Regions from separate parts of the Pseudomonas asiatica genome, predicted to be linked through region 3. Evidence: riboswitches for the same ligand, from Rfam matches in the RefSeq annotation. Region 3 holds a riboswitch; each other region holds the start of a gene.
What was found. A riboswitch is a leader RNA that binds a small molecule or an ion and turns the genes downstream of it on or off. The one in region 3 is predicted to bind cobalamin.

Region 1 (6,998 bases), 160 kb from region 3:
GTGGCGCGATGCACCACCGCCACTGGGCAGTGCGCGCCGTAGTGCGGCAGCAGTTCTTCGACGATTCGCGACAGGTGCTTGACCCCCAGGTGGATCGCCAGGGTGCTGCCATGGCGCGCCAGGTCGCCAAGTTGCTCGCCGGGCGGCATCGGCGAACTGTCGCCATAGCGGGTAAGGATAACGGTCTGCGCTACCTGGGGCAGGGTCAGTTCGCAGCCGAGCAGGGCGGCGCTGGCCGCCGTGGCGGTGACCCCGGGGATGATCTGGTAATCGATGCCCAGCGCCTGCAGATGGCGGATCTGCTCGCCGATGGCGCCGTACAGGCTGGGGTCGCCACTGTGTACCCGGGCCACATCCAGGCCTTGCTCATGCGCACTGCGCATGGCGGCAATGATCTGCTCCAGGTGCAGTTCGGCGCTATTGATCATGGTCTCGGCCTGGTGGCCCTCGAGCACGGCGGCCGGCACCAGCGAACCGGCATAGATGATCACCGGGCACTGGCGGATCAGCCGTTGGCCCTTGATTGTGATCAGTTCCGGGTCGCCGGGGCCGGCGCCGATGAAGTAGACCGTCATGGAAAGTCCTTGCAGGAAAGAGGGGAAACGTTCAACAGGCCAGGGCGAGGGTAGCCGGGCCCAGTACCTGGCGCGTCAGCAGCAACCTGGCCGTGCCGAGCCGCTCGCTGGCCAGGGCCAAAGCCGCGCTCTCCGCCACGCCCCAGCAGCCGCAGTGGGCATGGGCAGCGGCGGAGCGGTGGCTGAGCTGGAGTTCGTAGGGTTGCAATTGCGCGGTATCGTACAACACCAAGGGCACGCCGAGGCGTTCGGCCAGTTGCTGCAAGCCGGGTTCGTCGGCCTTCAGGCTGATGCTGGCGATACCGTGCAGGCCGGCCAACGCCAGGCCCTGGTTGGCCAGGGCCTGGCGTAGCAAGGTTTCCAGCGTATCCGCCGGGCAACCCCGGCGGCAGCCGAAGCCGGCGTAAAAGGCAGGCATCAGGCCTGGCTGGAGCGCCGGAACAGCCAGGCGCTGAGCAGGCCCAGGGCCAGCCAGAAGGCGGCGTTGGTCAGCCAGGAGGCCACTTTGAACTGGGTTTCCAGTGCGGCGGGGGCCAGGCTCTCGTGCACCTCGGGTTGCGGCGCACCGATCACATGGGGAATGACCAGCAGCACGGCGCCCAGCGCCTTCAGCAACCAGTGGCGGGCGAATACCAGCAGGGCAAGGCCCAGCGCGGTGGCGCTGGCGGTGCCGATCCACCAGGCCTGGCGTTGCCCCAGGTCGGCGGCTGCAGTACCTGGCAGTTCCGGCGGCAGGCCCAGGGTCGGGGCCAGGCAGAACACGGCGAAGCCGGCCAGCCCCCACAGTGCGCCGGTGCCGGCACGCTTGGGTTCGCGCAGGCTGTACAGGGCGGTGAGGATCAGGGCGAAGCCGACCGCGACCACCAGGTTGCCGCCAGTGGTGGACAGCACCCGCTGCCAGCCGTCTTCCGGCGACCAGGCTTCGGCGCTGTGTTCATGGGCGGCCACTTCGCCGGCATGCTCGTGCTGGGCGACCGGGGCCGAGGATTCGTAGGTTTCTGCCTCGAGGATCAGCGGGGCGACCCAGAAGCTTTGCAGCAAGGTCAGCAGCAAGGCCGCCAGCAACCCGCTGAAGCCCGCGGTACGGGCAATGCGTGTGATCATCGGGCGTACTCAGTGGCAGGGGAAGGCGGCGCTGTGGCGGGTGTCGTGGGCGGCGTTGTGCACGGCTTCGATGTGCGAGAAGCCGGCGAAGTACACCAGGCACAGGCCCAGCAGGCTGGCGCCGACGGCGATGACGACACGCTGGCTGAGGGTGACGGGGGTGGTGATGCTGTGTTGCTTGGCGCTGGTGACGGGCATGACGCGTTCCTCTGCTTTTTGTGGGCAACGGGCAAGCGCGGCAGCCCCGAGCGTGGCAGCCCAGGGGAATGCAACAGCGCCCGCCCACCGCGGGGTGTTCATGAACGCCAGGCCGGTCTCCGGGCTTGCGAGGAGGAGCCAGGCTCCTGGAAGGCGTCACCTTCCCATGCCGGGTGACCGGGCACAGTGGTACAGACGCTTCGCTCGCTTACCGTTGCGGGGGCAGCACCGGCCTTGTCCGGCCCTGCTTGAGGGCCTGTGACGCACCGGTTTCCCGTTTCACCCCCATCGGGGGCACCTGAACGCGAGGCATAAGGAGACCATGGGGCGGGGCTGCCGTCAATTGCCCTGATGGTAGGGCTTTGGTTTTGCAGTGCCTGGGAGATCGAGCGCCGCCCGCGCGGCGCTCGATCTCACAGGCGCTGGAAAGTTCAAGGCAAGCGCACTCAAGCCCTCATGCAAGCCGGTTCGGCCTGTAGTGGTCTATGCCGTAAGCATCCACCTGGTCAGCCCCGGGCAAACGTCGCCAGCTTCTCCCCGTCCAGCCGGTAGCGCACCCACTCATCCTGCGCTTCGGCCCCCAGCTTCTGATAGAAGCCGATCGCGGGCTCGTTCCAGTCCAGCACGCTCCATTCCAGCCGCCCGCAATCATTCGCCACCGCTTCGCGGGCAATATGCTGCAGCAATTGCCGCCCGGCACCGTCGCCGCGCTGCTCGGGCGTTATGTACAGGTCTTCCAGGTAGATGCCGTTGCGCCCGAGCCAGGTCGAGTAGCTGTAGAAATACACGGCAAAGCCGATTGCCCGGCCATCGCGCTCGCAAATCAGGCTGTGCACGGTGCTGCCCTCGCCAAAAAGGCTGCGCTCGATATCGGCAACGCTCGCGATCACCTCGTGGCGAGCGCGTTCGTACTCGGCCAGTTCGGTGATGAAGGCCAGGATCTGCTCGGCATCGGCGCGAACGGCAGGGCGAATGGTAAGGCTCATGGTGACGGCTTCCTTGATCTGGTGGTAGCGGTACAGCGATGTGTATCTACACAATTTAGTGAAACTGTATCGGTCGCAGAGGAGGGCGACTCCGTTAGTGTGACACCACCCATAAAGAATGTGGAATGCCTGCCATGCTTGCCTCTGCCGACCTGCTCACCGCCTTCGTGCTGTTTGCCTTCGTGTCCTCCATCACCCCTGGCCCCAACAACACCATGCTGCTGGCCTCGGGCGTCAACTTCGGTGTGCGCCGCTCCATCCCGCACGCCATGGGGATCAGCGTCGGTTTCATGGTAATGGTGCTGGCCGTTGGCCTGGGCCTGGGCGAGGTGTTCAAGGCCTGGCCGCCGCTGTACACGGTACTGCGCTACACCGGCGCCGCCTACCTGCTTTACCTCGCCTGGAAGATCGCCACCTCCGGGCCGGTCGGCACAGCCTCGTCCAGTGCCCGCAAACCGCTGGGCTTCTGGGGAGCGGCGGCATTCCAGTGGGTCAACCCCAAGGCCTGGGTGATGGCAGTCGGTGCAATCACCACCTACACGCCGGCGCAAGGCTATGTGACCAACGTCATTGTCATTGCCGCCTTGTTTGCCCTGGTCAACCTGCCCAGCGTGGGGGTGTGGGTGATGTTCGGCAGCGCCCTGCGCAACCTGTTGCAGAACCCGCGCTGGCTGATGCTGTTCAATGTCCTGATGGCCTTGTTGCTGGTGATTTCACTGTACCCGTTGCTGTTTGTAGAATCGGCGTTTTCCTGACCCCGCGAGTACAGCAAGCCGATGCAGTTGATCCCCTGGTCCCACGAATGCGCCGAAGGCTTCACCCTGCGTGGCTGGCGAACCCCGGCCAGTGGCAAGCCGCTGCTGCATTTTCTGCACGGCAACGGCTTCTGCTGCCTTGCCTACCAGCCATTGCTGATGCGCCTGGGCGAACATTTCGACCTGTGGCTCAGCGATGTCCAGGGCCATGGTGACAGTGACCATGGCGGGGTTTTTCGTGGCTGGAACCGCACCGCTGCGCTGGCGGTGGAGGCTTTCGCAGCCGGGCGGGGCGAGTATGGCGACGTACCGCGCTTTGCCGTCGGGCACAGCTTCGGTGGCGTGCTCACCGGCCTGATCCTGGCCAGTGAACCGCAGCTGTTCACCCGTGCCGTGCTGCTTGACCCGGTACTGTTCAGCCGGCGCATGCTGGGTGTTATGGGGGTGGCGGCCCTGGTCGGCTTGCATCAGCGTCACGCCTTGGCGCGCAAGGCCGCCAGCCGTCGCAGCCACTGGCCCGACCGCGAGGCAGCCCTGGCTTCGCTGCATGGGCGGGGTATCTTCAAGGGGTGGACCGATGCGGCGCTGCGGGCCTACGTCGAGCATGCCATCGGCGACTGTGGCGAAGCGGTGGTGCTCAAGTGCCGGCCCAGCCGCGAAGTGGAAATCTTCAGTTCCTTCCCCAAGCGCATGTGGGCAAGCCTGACGGCGATCCGCACGCCCACGCGGGTGCTGTACGGCGAGCACACCTACCCCTTCGTGCCCCATTCGGTGAGCCGCCTGGCGGCGCTCAACCCTCAGGTGACCGCCAGGCAAGTTGCAGGTGGGCACTGCTTCATGCAGGAAGACCCGGTCATTGCTGCAGAACAGGTGCTCGGTTTCTTGCAAGGCTGACTGTTCCATGGGTGGAACGATGAATGCCAAGCAGGCCTGCTACCGCCTGATTGGCATCATTGATAAGGTTATCTCAACCAAGAGAGGAGCTTTCTCATGAAAACGGTTCTGGGTATTCACCGCAGCCCCCACGCCCACTGGGTAGGTGATGGTTTCCCGGTGCGCAGCCTGTTCACCTACGACAACCTGGCCAGCAAGATCAGCCCGTTCCTGCTGCTGGACTATGCCGGCCCTCATGACTTCACCCCGACCAGTGCGCGGCGCGGCGTTGGCCAGCACCCGCACCGCGGCTTCGAGACCGTGACCATCGTTTACCAGGGCGAACTGGAGCACCGCGACTCTACCGGCGCTGGCGGCTTGATCGGCCCCGGTGACGTGCAGTGGATGACTGCTGCCAACGGCATCATCCATGAAGAGTTCCACTCCCCGGGCTTCGCCCGCACTGGCGGTACGCTGGAGATGGTACAGCTGTGGGTCAACCTGCCGGCACGGGACAAGCGCGCAGCGGCTGGCTACCAGACGCTGCTGGCCGAGGACATCCCGGTGGTGGCGCTGGACGGCGAGGGCGGCAGCCTGCGGGTGATTGCAGGTGAATATCGTGGGCATTCGGGGCCGGCGCGAACCTTTACCGCCATGGATGTCTGGGACATGCGCCTGAATGCCGGTGCAACCTTGCAGCTGCCGGTTGCCGCCGGTCGCAATGCGGCGCTGGTGGTGTTGCGTGGCAATGTGCGGATCAACGGCGAGCGCGAAGCCGGCCCATCCAGCCTGGTGCTGCTTGACCGCGGCGGTGAGGATGTTGCCGTCGAAGCGCTGGAAGGTGCCAGCCTGCTGCTGCTCAGCGGTGAACCGATCGACGAGCCGATCGTGGGCTATGGCCCGTTCGTGATGAACAGCCAGGCAGAAATTGCCGAGTCGTTCGACGACTTCCATGCCGGGCGGTTCGGGCAGATGCAGGATGCACGGGGCGGTGCAGCGCATTGATCCTTGACTGAAAAAGCTGGGGCTGCGTTGCAGCCCTATCGCGACACAGGGCCGCTCCTACAGGGAAGCACGATCCCCTGTAGGAGCGGCCTTGTGTCGCGATAGGGGCGCAAAGCGCCCCCAGCACTCAAAAGCCACGTCCGGATTGAAACCATTGGCATTACTGGCATGATCACCCCATGCCCAAGCTCACCCCCTTGCACGCCGTGCGCCGATCATTGCCCACCCCCGGCCACCACACCTTGTGGCTGCGCTACCGCGCCCCTTACCACTGGCCCTCGACGCTGGCCTTCCTCGCTGCCCGCTGCATCCCCGGCATCGAGACCTGCCTCGACGGCACCTACCGCCGTACTCTGGTAATTGCCGGCCGCCACGCCGTCTTGCACGCCACACCTTCGGGCAGCCAGTACCTGCGGGTCCGCCTTGAAGGCGTCCCGGCCCACGCGCTACCCGGCCTGACCGCCAGGCTGAGGCGGGTCTTCGACCTTGATGCCGACCCCGCGCGCATCAATGCAGAACTGTCCCGCGATCCGCTGATGGCCCGCCTGCTACAGGAGCGCCCGGGCCTGCGCGTGCCACAAGGCTGGGACGCCTGCGAGCAGGCCATGCGCACTGTGCTGGGCCAGCAGGTCAGTGTGGCCGGGGCCATGACCCTGGCCGGCCGCCTGGTGCAACGCCACGGCGTGCCCTTGCGCTGGCCCGCACCGGGCCTGAGCCACGTGTTTCCGGCGCTGCCGGTATTGGCGGCTGCGCAGTTCGACGGTATGGGCATGCCGCGGGCGCGCGCCGCCACCCTGGGCACGCTGGCCAGCGCCTTGCTGGCCGAGCCCGGGCTGCTACGCCGCGGGCAAGTGCTGGATGAACTGCTGCGCAACCTGTGCCAACTCAAGGGGATCGGCCCCTGGAGCGCGCACTACCTGGCGTTGCGCCAGGCCGGCGCGGCCGATGCCTTGCCGCTGGGCGACGTGGCGCTGGTCAAGGCGTTGCGCCTGCTCGAAGGCGACGACGCCCAACTGGCGCAACGAGCTTTGGCCTGGCGACCGTGGCGAGCCTATGCGGCGCAGCATCTGTGGGCATCGCTGGGGCCTGCCGGCACCGCTCGTCGCTAAGTCTGCCATCGCGTTCGAACACTCGAACTGCGCAGGCGATCTTCCACTAAGGTGCTAGAGGATTCCCCGCATGATCATTGCCCAGGCGCATGGACGCCTGCTCCGGCATGCGCAATATCAATTGGCGCCTCGCCCGACAAAGGCGTACTCACACAACAGGCCATCCCAAAGAGAGGGTCGTACCATGTCGTTGATAGGAGTTTCGATGCTAGAAATGCGGCAGATGATCGAGCAGGCCTGCCTGCCCGACCGTTGCGAAGTCAGCTGCACGGACGGCGCCAACCTGACCATCCGCCTGGGTCAGGGCCAGAGTCTCGACGAGGGCGTGACCCTGAGCGGGGTCCCCCTGCATAGCCTCAACAGTTGCCGCGACCTGGTCAACCTGGTGGGGCA
Region 2 (6,998 bases), 1.9 Mb from region 3:
AGCCAGCGTTTTTTGGTTACTTTTTGTCGCGTTTGACAAAAAGTGACCCGCCGTAAGGGCGGAAAGGTGATTAAGCGCCACCTTCGAAAATGAATGTTGACCTTGTTGTTGATGCCCACGCTTGAAAGCGAAGAGCGAAGAGCGGAAAAGTACCGGTCTTGATCTCGCGCATAGTCCATTTACGATGGCGACGCTTACTCACCTTTTCGCCCTTACGGCGAGTCACTTTTTGCCAAACGCGGCAAAAAGTAACCAAAAAACGCTGCGCTCCCATCATCCGGCCCCTCCGCTACGCTACGGGGTTCCCTCGCGCCGGTCTTGCTCCCGGGAGTACGCGCTGCAGGCCCCATCCATGGGGCCTCAGCGCTTGACGGGCATCCATGCCCGTCACCTCCCTCCGCAAGCCCTCTGCTCGGCCTCCTGAAGTCGCGAAGATCAAGATCAAGATCAAGATCAAGAGCAAGAGCAAGAGCAAGAGCAAGAGCAAGAGCAAGAGCAAGAGCAAGCAAGTCGGGTGGTGGCTCAATGTGCCAGTGAGATGCGCCGCTGCTGTTGCAAAGGTGGCGTGGGGGCGAGACCAAGAATCAGATTTAACACCTTTCTTGTAGGCCGTTTCCCAAAGATACTCTTAACACCTATTCTCCGTTGCGCGCGCCAAATGCGGTCTCTAGTCTCGGCATGTCGTTGACCTTCAATGACCGGGTTAGCCGCCCGAAATCGTCAGACACCGCAGCTGAGCAATACCGAGTAATCGGCATTGGCGCCTTATGGCGGCTGTGCGTGGGGCACCTGCGGGTGCGCCGGGTGCCTGACGTCCCGGTCGGCTAACCCACGTACAGCTGCCACCATACTGTTTAGCCGCGGTTGGTGGTCGCTTCACTACGACAGGAGCCTTAAATGACCACCGAAGACACGAAATGCACAGTCGGCAAAACCATATTCTTTCAAGGTGAAAACCAGACCCACCCCCTGTTCCGCATCGAACCCGGTATCTCCTGCCAGAACGCCCGCGAACAAGCCTCGGAATTGATCGGCTATGCACGGGACCTGACCATCGACGGCCTGATGGAAGACAAGCCAAAGCTGATCTGGGCCGCGCACTACCTTTGCGCCTTGGGCAAAGCGCTGCTGGATGATGCCGAACTCGGCATGATGCGTTAGGACCTGAAAGGCGCGCAGGCCATTCGCGGCACGGGCCGCGCTCTCATGGAGCCGCATATAACTGAAAGGTTTAGCAGGGGCTCTGTGGGAGCGGGCGCGCCCGCGAACACCGGCGCAGCCGGTGCCAGCCACCGCGTTGGATTCTTCGCGGGCACGCCCGCTCCCACAGAAACCACGTCGCGCTTGCTAACGCGTTCCGGTCCCGCCCCGAGCCGAAGTTGCTTCAAGCCTGCTTGAGCAACAACGCCACCCCCGGGAAATACTGCCCCAGTTCGTTGTGCAACTTGCGGTAGGCATACGGGAAGTACCAGGCGATGGCACAGGCGGTATGTTTCTGCAGATCGTCGACCAGGTCCTGCAGTTCCTCGGGGCTGGCATGCTGGCCAGCCTTCCACGGGCTGATGAACAGCGCACCAGCTTTCAACTGGCTGGGGTAGGCCACCTGGCGCGCGAGGGCAGCGGTCTGCTGCAGGGCGTCGGCCATGTCCAGCCGGGCAACTTTTGGCCAGCGCTGGCTGACACTGAGGTACAGCGCTTCATCGGCACTACTGATCGACAGGTCGCAGCGCCCTTCGTGTTCGCCTTCGTCGCGCTGCTTCTTGCCGGCAAACTGCTGCAGCGCCGCCAGTTCGGCCTGCCACGCCGCTGCGGCAAGCAGCCCGGTATTGGCCGCGGCGCCATGCCAGTAAGGTGCTTCGGCATCGCCGGCAAACTGGTTGAAGCGGTCGATGCAATCGCCCCAGCGCTCCAGCACCGGGGCGAGAAACTCCAGGCGCGGGTTGTTGATGATCTGGCCTCGCATGCTGCGCTCTCCTGTTATCGTTGTGATCGCGTTCAGCTGAAAGTGATGGCTATGTGATATCACTGTATTCAGTGTGGCACAACCAGGTGAATTGGCCATTACCCGGGCGGTGCCTGTTCGACTGCAAAGCGGCCCACTTCGATTGACGCTCCCGGTGCAACCCTCTAACCTTCGCGCGTGTTTCAGGTGCCCTGCCAGCCCCGACTGGGCAGGGTGAAACTGGGAAGCCGGTGGGTGCCAGCATGGCGCGATTCCGGCGCTGCCCCCGCAACGGTAGGTGAGTCGCGGCCGCGCAGGGCCACTGGGTGCCAGCACCCGGGAAGGCGCGCAGGCCTGGGCCAAGGCCCGCTCACAAGCCCGGAGACCGGCCTGATACTGCCAACGGCATCACGGAGGGTGATGCGCGGTGCACCGTGGCGTACGGCCACGGCCCCTGCGCGTTCTCCGTCTGCCCGCCTTTTACCTGTCGCCGCGCGTTGCCGTGGCGCCAGCCAGCGGAGAACCCTGATGAGCGAATCCACCGAACGCGACGAACGCCACCTGGCGCGCATGCAGCGCAAGAAGGCGATCATCGACGAACGCATCGCCAATTCCCCCAACGAATGCGGCCTGCTGCTGGTGCTGACCGGCAATGGCAAAGGCAAGAGCAGCTCGGCCTTCGGTATGCTCGCGCGCGCCCTGGGCCATGGCATGCAGTGCGGTGTGGTGCAGTTCATCAAGGGCCGCAACAGCACCGGCGAAGAGCTGTTCTTCCGCCGCTTCCCCGAGCAGGTGCGCTACCACGTGATGGGCGAGGGCTTTACCTGGGAAACCCAGGACCGCCAGCGCGACATTGCCGCCGCCGAAGCGGCCTGGGCTGTGTCGCGCCAGTTGCTGCAAGACCCTAGCGTGCAGTTCGTGGTGCTCGATGAACTGAACATCGCCCTCAAGCACGGCTACCTCGACCTTGACCAGGTGCTGTCCGACATCCAGGCCCGCCCACCGATGCAGCATGTGATCGTCACTGGCCGTGCCGCGAAACCCGAGATGATCGAACTGGCCGACACCGTGACCGAGATGGGCATGCTCAAGCACGCCTTCCAGGCCGGCATCCGTGCACAGAAGGGCGTGGAACTGTGAGCCAGCCGCGCCATTGCCCCGCCGTGCTGATCGCGGCACCGGCCTCTGGCCAGGGCAAGACCACCGTCACCGCCGCCCTGGCCCGCCTGCACCGCAACCTTGGGCGCAAGGTGCGGGTGTTCAAGTGCGGGCCCGACTTTCTCGACCCGATGATCCTCGAGCGGGCCAGCGGCGCGCCGGTGTACCAACTCGACCTGTGGATGATCGGCGCCGAGGAAAGCCGCCGCCTGCTGTGGGAAGCCGCCGGCGAGGCCGACCTGATCCTGATCGAAGGGGTGATGGGGCTGTTCGACGGCACGCCGTCCAGCGCCGATCTGGCGCGCCACTTCGGCGTGCCGGTGCTGGCGGTGATCGACGGCACGGCCATGGCCCAGACCTTCGGCGCCCTGGCCCTGGGCCTGGCACGCTACCAGGCGGACCTGCCGTTTGCCGGTGTGTTGGCCAACCGGGTCGGCAGCCTGCGCCACGCGCAACTGCTGGAAGGTAGCCTGACCGAGGGCCTGCGCTGGTATGGCGGCTTGTCCCGCGAGCGCGGTATCGAGCTGCCCAGCCGCCACCTGGGGCTGGTCCAGGCCAGCGAGCTGAACGACCTGGACGCGCGCCTGGATGCCGCTGCCGAGGCGCTTGGCGCCAGTTGCGATGCGGCCTTGCCGCCGCCAGTGACCTTTGCCGAACCCGAGCCGCAAACCAGTGCTGCCTCGTTGGCCGGTGTACGCATTGGCGTGGCGCGAGACGAGGCCTTCGCCTTCACCTATGGCGCCAACCTCGACCTGCTGCGCAACCTGGGCGCACAGCTGGAGTTCTTCTCGCCGCTGCATGACCGCGAACTGCCGGCAGTAGACAGCCTGTACCTGCCGGGCGGTTATCCCGAACTGCACCACCACGCCCTGGCCGGCAATGCGCCGATGAGCGAGGCAATACGCGCCCATCACGCCCAGGGCAAACCGTTGCTGGCCGAGTGCGGTGGCATGCTGTATCTGCTCGATGCCCTGACCGACGTGGCCGGCGAGCGTGCCGAGCTGCTCGGCCTGCTGCCGGGCGAAGCGACCATGCAGAAGCGCTTGGCTGCCTTGGCCTTGCAGGCGGTGGAACTGCCGGAAGGCACCCTGCGCGGGCACACCTATCACCATTCGCTGACCAGTACCGCACTGGAGCCGATCGCACGTGGCCTGAGCCCCAATGGCGGGCGTGGCAACGAAGCGGTGTACCGCCTGGGTCGGCTGACGGCTTCCTACGTGCACTTCTACTTCCCCTCCAACCCGGATGCGGCGGCGGCGCTGTTGCGACCATGAGCGAACACGCCTACAGCGACGCCGAGCGCGCCGCGATCTACCGGGCCATCGGCGAACGCCGTGACATGCGCCATTTCGCCGGCGGCGAGGTAGCCCCGGAACTGCTGGGCCGCCTGTTGGCTGCCGCGCACCAGGCGCCAAGCGTCGGGCTGATGCAGCCCTGGCGTTTCATCCGCATCACCCAGCGCGACCTGCGTGCGCGCATCCAGGCCTTGGTGGAAGCAGAGCGGGTGCGTACCGCCGAAGCGTTGGGCGAACGCTCCGACGCCTTCATGAAACTGAAGGTGGAGGGCATCAATGACTGCGCCGAGTTGCTGGTGGCCGCCCTGATGGACAACCGCGAGCCGCATATCTTCGGCCGTCGCACCCTGCCGGAAATGGACCTGGCCTCGCTGGCCTGCGCCATCCAGAACCTGTGGCTGGCAGCCCGTGGCGAAGGCCTGGGCATGGGCTGGGTGTCGCTGTTCGACCCGCAGGCGCTGGCGGCGCTGCTGGGCATGCCGGCCGGGGCCAAGCCGGTCGCGGTGCTGTGCCTGGGGCCGGTAACCGAGTTCTACCCGGCACCGATGCTGGTGCTGGAAAACTGGGCCGAGGAACGGCCCTTGAGTGAAATGCTCTTTGAGAATCAATGGGGAGAGCGCCAATGAGCGTCGCCTTGCTGACTGTGGCCGGGGTGGCCCTGGATGCCTTGCTGGGCGAACCGCAGCGGCGCCATCCGCTGGTAGCCTTCGGCAACATGGCCAGTAACCTCGAGCGCCGCCTGAATGCCGGTGGGCGCGGCTGGCGCAGCCACGGGGTGAGCGCATGGTTCCTGGCCGTGGTGCCGCTTACCCTGGTGGCACTGATCCTCTCCTGGCTGCCGTACATCGGCTGGCTGGTCGACGTGCTGGCGCTGTACTGCGCCGTCGGGCTGCGCAGCCTGGGCGAACACGTGTTGCCGGTGGCCAGTGCCTTGCGCCAGGGTGACCTGCAAGAAGCGCGGCGCCGTGTGGGCTACCTGGTCAGCCGCGAAACCCGTGAACTGGACGAACCTGCGGTTGCCCGGGCGGCCACCGAATCGGTACTGGAGAATGGCAGCGATGCGGTATTCGCCGCGCTGTTCTGGTTCGTGGTCGCCGGCGCGCCGGGCGTGGTGCTGTACCGCCTGAGCAACACCCTGGACGCGATGTGGGGCTACCGCAACGAGCGCTTCGAACGCTTCGGCTGGTGCGCGGCGCGCGTCGACGATGTGCTCAACTATATTCCCGCCAGGCTGGTGGCGTTGACCTACGCGCTGCTGGGCAAGACCCGCCTGGCCCTGGCCTGCTGGCGCAAGCAGGGCCCGCTGTGGGACAGCCCCAATGCCGGGCCGGTGATGGCCGCCGGTGCTGGTGCGTTAGGTGTGGAACTCGGTGGCCCGGCGGTGTACCACGGCGAGCTGCATGAGCGGCCACGCCTGGGTGACGGGCCAATGGCCGACGCCGACGCCATCGAGCGCGGCTGGGGCCTGGTGCAGCGCGGCGTATGGCTGTGGCTGCTGGTGATCTGCCTGGGGGCCTATATCAATGCTTGAACACGGAGGCCGCCTGCTGCGGGCGGTACGGCAATACGGCATCGCCCGTGAGCAGTGGCTCGACCTGTCCAGCGGCATTGCGCCATGGCCTTTCCCGATTCCACCGATTCCCGTGGAGGCCTGGGCTCGCCTGCCGGAGACCGAGGATGGCCTGGAGGACGCCGCGCGTGCGTATTACGGCGCACGCCAATTGCTGGCGGTGGCCGGTTCCCAGGCCGCGATCCAGGCCTTGCCGCTGTTGCGCGCAGCCGGCCAGGTAGGGGTGTTGACGCCTTGCTATGCCGAGCACCCATACGCCTGGGAACGGGCGGGGCACCAGTTGCTGGAGCTGGACGAAGCGCAGGTCGAGGCGACGCTCGACAGCCTTGACGTACTGGTGCTGGTCAACCCCAACAACCCCACCGGCCGCCGGGTGCCGCGTGAACGCCTGCTGGATTGGCATGCGCGCCTGGCTGCCCGCGGTGGTTGGCTGCTGGTCGATGAAGCGTTCATGGACAACACCCCGGCGCAAAGCGTGGTCGATTGTGCCGAGCGCCCGGGGCTGATCGTGCTGCGCTCGTTCGGCAAGTTCTTCGGCCTGGCCGGCGTGCGCCTGGGGTTCGTTGCCGCCGAACTCAGCCTGCTGCTGCGCCTGGCCGAGTTGCTTGGGCCGTGGACCGTCAATGGCCCGACCCGGGTGCTGGCCCAGGCCAGCCTGGCCGACCACGCCGCCCAGCGTGTGCAGGTCGAACGCTGCGCTGCCGCCAGCCAGCGGCTGGCTATGCTGTTGCGCAGTGCCGGCCTGGCGCCCAGCGGTGGTTGCGACCTGTTCCAGTACGTACGCAGCGAGCACGCTGCGCAACTGCATGACTTTCTTGCCCGCCGCGGCATCCTGGTGCGGCTGTTCGAGCACCCGCCGGCGGTACGCCTTGGGCTGCCTGCCCATGCGGTGGACGAACAGCGCCTGGCCCAGGCCCTGGCGGCCTATCAGAAGGAAACGGCATGACCACCCTCATGGTGCAAGGCACCACCTCCGACGCCGGCAAGAGCACGCTGGTGACTGCACTGTGCCGCTGGCTGTTGCGCCAGGGCG
Region 3 (6,998 bases):
GAAACGCGCAAGGTCACGTCCACCCGCGGGCGGTCGAGCAGGCTGAGCGGCAGGATCTCGAAATCGTCGACCCGCTGGCTGCCGGTGGCCCACACCGGTCGCACGCCCATCAGCGCCATGGCCTGGGCGATGTCGTCGCCACCGGTACGCATGGTTGCCGTGCCCCACACCGAAAGGCCGAGTTGGCGCAGGTGATCGCCGTGGTCCTGCAGGTGGCGCTCGAGGATCAGGTTGGCCGAGGCGAAGCCCAGGCGCCAGGCGGTGGTGGTGGGCAGGTTGCGCACGTCCACGGTATAGAAGTTGCGGCCGGTGGGCAGCACGTCCAGGCGCCCACGGCTGGGCGCGCCACTGGGGCCGGCGGGCACGAAACGCCCGGCCAGCGCCGCCAGCAGGCCATTCATTTCGGCGCTGCCGCAGGCGTCCAGGCTGGGTGCCACCGCTTCGCGCAGCGCCTGCACCACATCGTGCACCGGCTGCCATTCGCTATGGGCTGGTAACTGTGCGGTGCCGCCCAGCGCCTGGTCGATTACCTGCAGCGCCAACAGTTCGAGGCGTTCGCGGGTATCGCCACAGGTGCGCCAGGGTTCGCTGCTCATGGCCTGCAACTGCTCGGGGCGTGCGCCCTGCCACGGCTGCCCGAGCTCGCAATCGAGCGGGTCGAAACCCGGCACCAGCGCCTTGGCCAAAGCCCGCAGCAGGCTGGCATTGCCGCCGCGACCGTCGCCACGCTCGACCCGCAACAGCGCCAGCAGGGTATCCAGGCGCAGCCGCCCTACCGGGGAGTGGCCGAACACATGCAGGCCATCGCGAATCTGCGATTCCTTCAGGTCGCACAGGTAGGTGTCCAGGCGCGGCAGCCACACGGCAGCATCGTCCAGTTGGCCTTCCAGTTGCAGTTCGCGGTCGATGTGGTTGGCCTTGACCAGTTCGAGAATGTCGCGCTGCAACTCGCGGGCGCGCCGCGGGTCGAGCAGCTGTGCTTCGTAGAACTCGTCGGCCAATTGCTCCAGGTGGCGCAACGGGCCATAGGTTTCGGCACGGGTCAGCGGCGGCATCAGGTGGTCGATGATCACCGCCTGGGTGCGGCGCTTGGCCTGGGCACCCTCGCCCGGGTCGTTGACGATGAACGGGTAGATGTTCGGCAGCGGGCCGAGCAAGGCGTCCGGCCAGCACTGCGCCGACAACCCGACGCCCTTGCCGGGTAGCCATTCGAGGTTGCCGTGCTTGCCGACGTGGATCACCGCGTCGGCGGCAAAGGCATGGCGCAGCCAGAAGTGAAACGCCAGGTAACCGTGCGGCGGCACCAGGTCCGGGTCGTGGTACACCGCGCTGGGGTCCACCTGGTAGCCCCGTGCCGGCTGGATGCCGACGAAGGTCAAGCCGAAGCGCAGGCCGGCCACCATCAGCCGGCCACTGCGGTACATCGGGTCCTGCTGCGGTGGCCCCCAGCGTTCCAGCACGGCCTGGCGGTTGGCCTCGGGCAGGCGCTCGAAGGCGGCCTGGTAGTCGGCCAGGCTCAGGCTCTGCGCACAGGGGCGCAGGTCCAGATGGTCGAGGTCGTTGGTCACGCCTCCGAGCAACTGGTGGATCAGTTGCGTGCCACTGCCCGGCAAGTCGGCCAGCGGATAGCCTTCGGCCTGCAGGGCCTTGAGGATGTTCAGCGCCGCCGCTGGCGTGTCCAGTCCAACGCCGTTGCCAATGCGACCATCCCGGGTCGGGTAGTTGGCCAGCACCAGGGCCACGCGCTTTTGCGCATTCGGCAGGCGCGCCAGTTCGACCCAGCGGCGGGCCAGTTCGGCGACAAAGTCCATGCGCTCGGGGTGGGCGCGGTAGCAGACCACGTCGGACTGGCTGCGCTCGCTGCGCCAGGCCATGTCCTTGAAACTGACCGGGCGGGTGATGATGCGCCCGTCCAGTTCGGGCAAGGCAATGTGCATGGCCAGGTCACGCGCCCCCAGGCCCTGCTCGCTGGCTTCCCAGCCGGGCTGGTTGTCTTGCGCGCAGATGGCCTGCAGCACTGGGATGTCGCGACGGAACGGGCGCAGGTTGGGCCGTTCGGGGCTGGACAGGGCAAAGCCGGTGGTGTTGACCAGCACTTCGGCACCCACCTCGTCCAGCCAGGCTTCGACCTGCTCCAGGCAGGCGCTTTCCTTGAGGCTGGCCACGGCGATCGGCAACGGGTTGAGCCCGGCGGCCTGCAGGCGCTGACAGAACACATCGATGAACGCGGTGTTGGCCGCCTGCAGGTGCGAGCGGTAGAACAGCAGTGGCGCCACCGGCTGTTCGGGATGCCACTGCGGGTACCAGTCCTCCAGCGTGGCGCTGCCCTTGGCCGGGTGATACACGGCGGTGCGCGGCAAAGGCTGCGGCTCGTCCCAGGCATAGTCGCGGCCCAGCCACTGGCTGGCCAGGCAGTTGAACAGGTTGATGGCATTGGCCTTGCCGCCCTGGCGCAGGTAGTGCCAGAGGCGTTCGGCCTGCTCGCCGCTGACACTGCCCAGGCTGGTCAGCTCCGGGTCCGGGCGGTCGTCGCCCGGCACCAGGATCAGTTGCACGCCACGGCCAGCCAGCTCGACCAGTTGCTCGACGCCATAGCGCCAGTAGCCGACGCCGCCGTGCAGCGACACCAGGATGACCTTGGCATGGCGCAGCACCTGGTCGACGTACAGGTCGACCGAGGCATGGTTCTGTACCTGCATCGGGTTGGCCAGGCGCAGGCTGGGGTAATCCTCGGGCAATTGCTCGGCGGTATCCGCAAGCAATGCCAGGTGCGAATCGCCGCTGCAGAGAATCACCAGCTCGGCGGGCGTCTGGCCGAGGTCGGCAATGCTGTCATCCGGCACGAAGCCGCCGGGCTGGGTCCGCAGCAGGTGCATGGGTCAGGCGCCCAGTGCCTGGCGCAGGCGCGCTTCCAGCTGGGCGGCGTCGAGGTCCTGGCCGATCAGCACCAGGCGGGTGATGCGCGGCTCGTCGGCGCGCCAGGCGCGGTCGAAGTGCTTGTCGAAACGGGTGCCCACGCCTTGTACCAGCAGGCGCATCGGCTTGCCCGGGATGGCAGCGAAGCCTTTGGCGCGCAGGATGCCGAATTCCACCACCAGCTGGGTCAGGGCGTCGAGCAGCAGGCTTTCGTCGGCTTCGGGCAGGTCGATGGAGATGGAGTCGAAGGCGTCGTGGTCATGATCGTCATGGTCATCGCCGTCATGATGCGAATCGTGGTGGGTACGGCGGCCATCGATGTGCGCCTCGGACTCGGCGCCCACGCCCAGCAGCACCTCCAGCGGCAGCTTGCCGCTGCTGGCCTCGATCACCTTGACCGCCGGCGGCAGTTCTTCGGCCACCTCGGCGCGGACCTTGGCCAGGCCTTCGGCGTCGATCAGGTCGGCCTTGTTCAGCACCACCAGGTCGGCGCTGGCCAGCTGGTCGGCGAACAGTTCGTGCAGCGGCGACTCGTGGTCCAGGTTGGGGTCGAGCTTGCGCTGGGCATCGACCTGGTCCGGGTAGGCGGCGAAGGTGCCGGCGGCCACGGCCGGGCTGTCGACCACCGTGATCACCGCGTCGACGGTGCAGGCATTGCGGATTTCCGGCCACTGGAAGGCTTGCACCAGCGGTTTGGGCAGGGCCAGGCCGCTGGTTTCGATGAGGATATGGTCCAGGTCGCCACGGCGTGCCACCAGCTCGCGCATCACCGGGAAGAACTCTTCCTGCACGGTGCAGCACAGGCAGCCGTTGGCCAGCTCGTAGACGCGGCCGGTGGCTTCTTCTTCGGTGCAACCGATGCTGCACTGTTTGAGGATTTCGCCGTCGATGCCCAGTTCGCCGAACTCGTTGACGATCACCGCAATGCGGCGGCCCTGGGCGTTGTCGAGCATGTGGCGCAGCAAGGTAGTCTTGCCCGAGCCGAGGAAGCCGGTGACGATGGTGACGGGGAGCTTGGCCAGTGTTTTCATGTCGCATTGCCCTTGGCAGATTGGCGCGGGCATGCAGGACGACAGCCACGGGCCAGACCGGCCGGGCTTGTTCGCCACCGGATCACCCCGCCCGGTTGAAAGTCGAAAACGTGACGAGGCAGGTCTCCTGGCTCGCACCGTTCCATGTACCCGCTGGTGCAGCGGGCTGGCGGGATGACGCCTTCCCGCGCGCGGGCGCAGTGGCTGTGTCGATCCGTTGTCGGTGCTTACAGTTGCGGGGGCAGCCGCGGCTTGTACCGCGTTCCCGTCTTAGCTTCGGCCTGGCCGAAGAACCTCGAAGTGGCAAGGCTACGCAGTGGCTGGCAGGTGGTCAACCATTGCTGTCGGGCTGGCCGACAACAAGTGGCGCAACTGCGTTACAGTGGTGGCTTTGAGCAGCGAGGCCCCCGGTGGAACCCTTGAACAAGCGCGATTTGGCACGCCTGGAGCGTGAACTGGTGGTTTGCCTGACCGAAGCCTGCGAAACCGCCAAGGCGGAGATCGTCGGTTTCAGCTGGCTTACCCATCGTCTGGCTCCCGAGGATTTTCCGGCCAGCCTGCGTATTACCTGGGTGTTCGAACGAGAGGCCGACAAGGCCGCCGCCGTGGCGGGCGACGCGAAGGTACGCATGCTGGCGCTGACCGGCCTGGCTTTGGAACAGGCCGGCATTCAGCTGGATCATCCGGCCTGGCATGTGCGGTTTGACAGTGAAGAGACCTGCCAGCAGAGCCACGGGGGCGACTGGAGCAAGCGCTTGAGGGGGCGCTGATCCAGGGGCATGCGCGGTCCTGGCTCTTGTAGGAGCGGCCTTGTGTCGCGATAGGGCTGCGAAGCAGCCCCAGGGTTTCAGCAAAGACGCACAAATTGCTGGGGCTGCTTCGCAGCCCTATCGCGACACAAGGCCACTCCTACAGGGGCCGCGGCGCACTCGCGGAATCTGTTTTCCCGCGACAACGATGCCTCTATCCGTTAGGCTACGCATTCCCCTGTCACGAGGTGTTCGTCCAATGCGCCATTGATGCCGCCGTCCCTTCGACGGCCAGTCTTCAGCCTCCGGTTCGCTCCGGAGATGTCGCGGCATTTGTGGAGTTGTGCATGACGAACACGTCGATCCTGACGCTGGACAGCGTCTCCTTGGCCTTGCCTGACGGCAGGCTGTTATTTACCGACCTCAGCGAAACCTTCGACCAACGCCGCACCGGCCTGGTCGGGCGCAACGGTGTGGGCAAGAGCCTGCTCGGGCAAGTACTTGCCGGCCAGCGCGAACCAAGCAGCGGCCAGTGTCGGCGCCTTGGGCGCATCCATCTTCTGGACCAGCAGGTGATCGAGCGCAGCGCCACGGTCGCCGACCTGGCCCAGGTGGGCGCGGTGCTCGCTGCGCTGGAGCGCATCGAGCAAGGCAGCGTCGCACCCAGTGACTTCGACACCGTCGGCGAACGCTGGGATATCCGCGAGCAATTGCAGGGGCACCTGCAACGCCACGGCCTGGGCCAGCTCGACTGGCACCAGCCCGCCCGCAGCCTGAGCGGTGGCCAGGCCATGCGCGTGGCGCTGGTCGGCGCCTGGCTCAGCGAAGCGGACTACCTGATCCTCGACGAACCGAGCAACCACCTGGACAGCAACGCCCGCGCCCAACTGCTGAGCATGATCGAAGCCTGGGACCGGGGCTTGCTGGTGATCAGCCATGATCGCAGCCTGCTCGCGCACATGACGCGCATCGTCGAATTGTCCAGCCTGGGCTTGCAGGCCTATGGCGGCAACTACAGCTTCTATTCGGCCCAGAAAGCCAGCCAGACGGCGCAGGCCCAACAGCAACTTGCCCGGCTGAAACAGGAGCAGCAACGCCAGGCGCGCGAACTGCAGCGCCAGCGCGAAGACCTGGAACGTCATCAGGCCCGCGCCGGGCGCAACGCCAGGCACGCCAACCAGGCCAAGATCCTGGTCGACCGCCAGCAGGAGCGCAGCCAGGCCACTGCGGGCAAGCAGCGCCGCGACCATCGCGACGCCCGGCAGGCGCTGCAGGGCAAAGTGCGTGACGCCGCTCGCGAAGTCGAGCAGGACAGCGCCATTACCCTGCATGCACCCACGCCGCAGCGCCATCCGGGCCGCGAAGTGCTTGCCTTGCAGGCGCTGCACCTGCCCCGCGGCACGCGCAAACCACTGAACCTGCGCTTGTGCCTGGGCCAGCGGGTGGGCCTGGTCGGCGCCAATGGCAGTGGCAAGTCCACCCTGCTCAGGCTGATGAACGGTGAGTTGCCAGCACCGCCCGACAGCCTGCGCCTCAGTGGTGAAACCGCCCTGCTCGACCAGCACTGCAGCGCACTACCAGGCCACACCAGCGTGCTCGACCACCTGCGTCAGGCAAACCCGACACTGGCCCAGGGCGACTTGCGCAGCCGCCTGGCGCAACTGGGCCTGGATGCCGCCCGCATCGAACTGCCCAGCGGCCTGCTCAGCGGCGGTGAGCGGATGAAGGCAGCACTGGCCGCCGTGCTGTACCGCGAACGGCCGCTCGACCTGTTGCTGCTGGACGAACCCGGCAACCACCTGGACCTGCCGTCACTGGCCGCACTGGAACACATGCTCGGGCAGTTTCGCGGGGCGCTGGTGGTGGCGTCCCACGACCAGGTACTGCTCGACAAGCTGGCGCTGGACGAGTACCTGCACCTGTAGAAGCCGCTATGAATGCATTGCAGGCTATCAATTCGTGACTGGCCGTTCCCGATCTGCCACGGATGTATTATGGTGGCGTGGTGCGCATATAACAGCAGCCCGAGCAATCGGGCACTTGCAAGACAATGAGGGTGTCATGAGCAACGAAAGCATTAATTGGGACAAGCTGGGTTTCGACTACATCAAGACCGACAAACGCTACCTGTCCGTATGGCGCAATGGCGAGTGGGACAAGGGCACCCTGACCGAAGACAACGTACTGCACATCAGTGAAGGCTCCACGGCCCTGCACTACGGCCAGCAGTGCTTCGAAGGCCTCAAGGCCTACCGTTGCAAGGACGGTTCGATCAACCTGTTCCGCCCGGACCAGAACGCCG

Region 1: another riboswitch for cobalamin. It lies ahead of ABNP31_RS13985 (CbtB domain-containing protein); the one in region 3 lies ahead of cobW (cobalamin biosynthesis protein CobW).
Region 2: another riboswitch for cobalamin. It lies ahead of cobO (cob(I)yrinic acid a,c-diamide adenosyltransferase); the one in region 3 lies ahead of cobW (cobalamin biosynthesis protein CobW).

The regions. Positions count from the first base shown of each region.
Region 1 is NZ_CP157874.1:3,104,055-3,111,052, reverse strand. Features, by position in the region: gene cobM (precorrin-4 C(11)-methyltransferase) at 1-575, opposite strand, end outside; gene ABNP31_RS13995 (cobalamin biosynthesis protein) at 607-993, opposite strand; gene ABNP31_RS13990 (CbtA family protein) at 993-1,679, opposite strand; gene ABNP31_RS13985 (CbtB domain-containing protein) at 1,689-1,877, opposite strand; cobalamin riboswitch at 1,971-2,194, opposite strand; gene ABNP31_RS13980 (GNAT family N-acetyltransferase) at 2,384-2,863, opposite strand; gene ABNP31_RS13975 (LysE family translocator) at 2,989-3,618, shown strand; gene ABNP31_RS13970 (alpha/beta fold hydrolase) at 3,640-4,512, shown strand; gene ABNP31_RS13965 (pirin family protein) at 4,609-5,496, shown strand; gene ABNP31_RS13960 (DNA-3-methyladenine glycosylase family protein) at 5,676-6,605, shown strand; gene ABNP31_RS13955 (DUF1652 domain-containing protein) at 6,790-6,998, shown strand, end outside.
Region 2 is NZ_CP157874.1:1,337,763-1,344,760, forward strand. Features, by position in the region: gene ABNP31_RS06140 (DUF3077 domain-containing protein) at 898-1,161, shown strand; gene ABNP31_RS06145 (hypothetical protein) at 1,385-1,963, opposite strand; cobalamin riboswitch at 2,131-2,350, shown strand; gene cobO (cob(I)yrinic acid a,c-diamide adenosyltransferase) at 2,471-3,082, shown strand; gene ABNP31_RS06155 (cobyrinate a,c-diamide synthase) at 3,079-4,374, shown strand; gene bluB (5,6-dimethylbenzimidazole synthase) at 4,371-5,021, shown strand; gene cbiB (adenosylcobinamide-phosphate synthase CbiB) at 5,018-5,926, shown strand; gene cobD (threonine-phosphate decarboxylase CobD) at 5,919-6,911, shown strand; gene ABNP31_RS06175 (cobyric acid synthase) at 6,908-6,998, shown strand, end outside.
Region 3 is NZ_CP157874.1:3,260,050-3,267,047, forward strand. Features, by position in the region: gene cobN (cobaltochelatase subunit CobN) at 1-2,876, opposite strand, end outside; gene cobW (cobalamin biosynthesis protein CobW) at 2,880-3,947, opposite strand; cobalamin riboswitch at 4,048-4,260, opposite strand; gene ABNP31_RS14590 (hypothetical protein) at 4,358-4,717, shown strand; gene ABNP31_RS14595 (ATP-binding cassette domain-containing protein) at 5,044-6,621, shown strand; gene ABNP31_RS14600 (branched-chain amino acid aminotransferase) at 6,758-6,998, shown strand, end outside.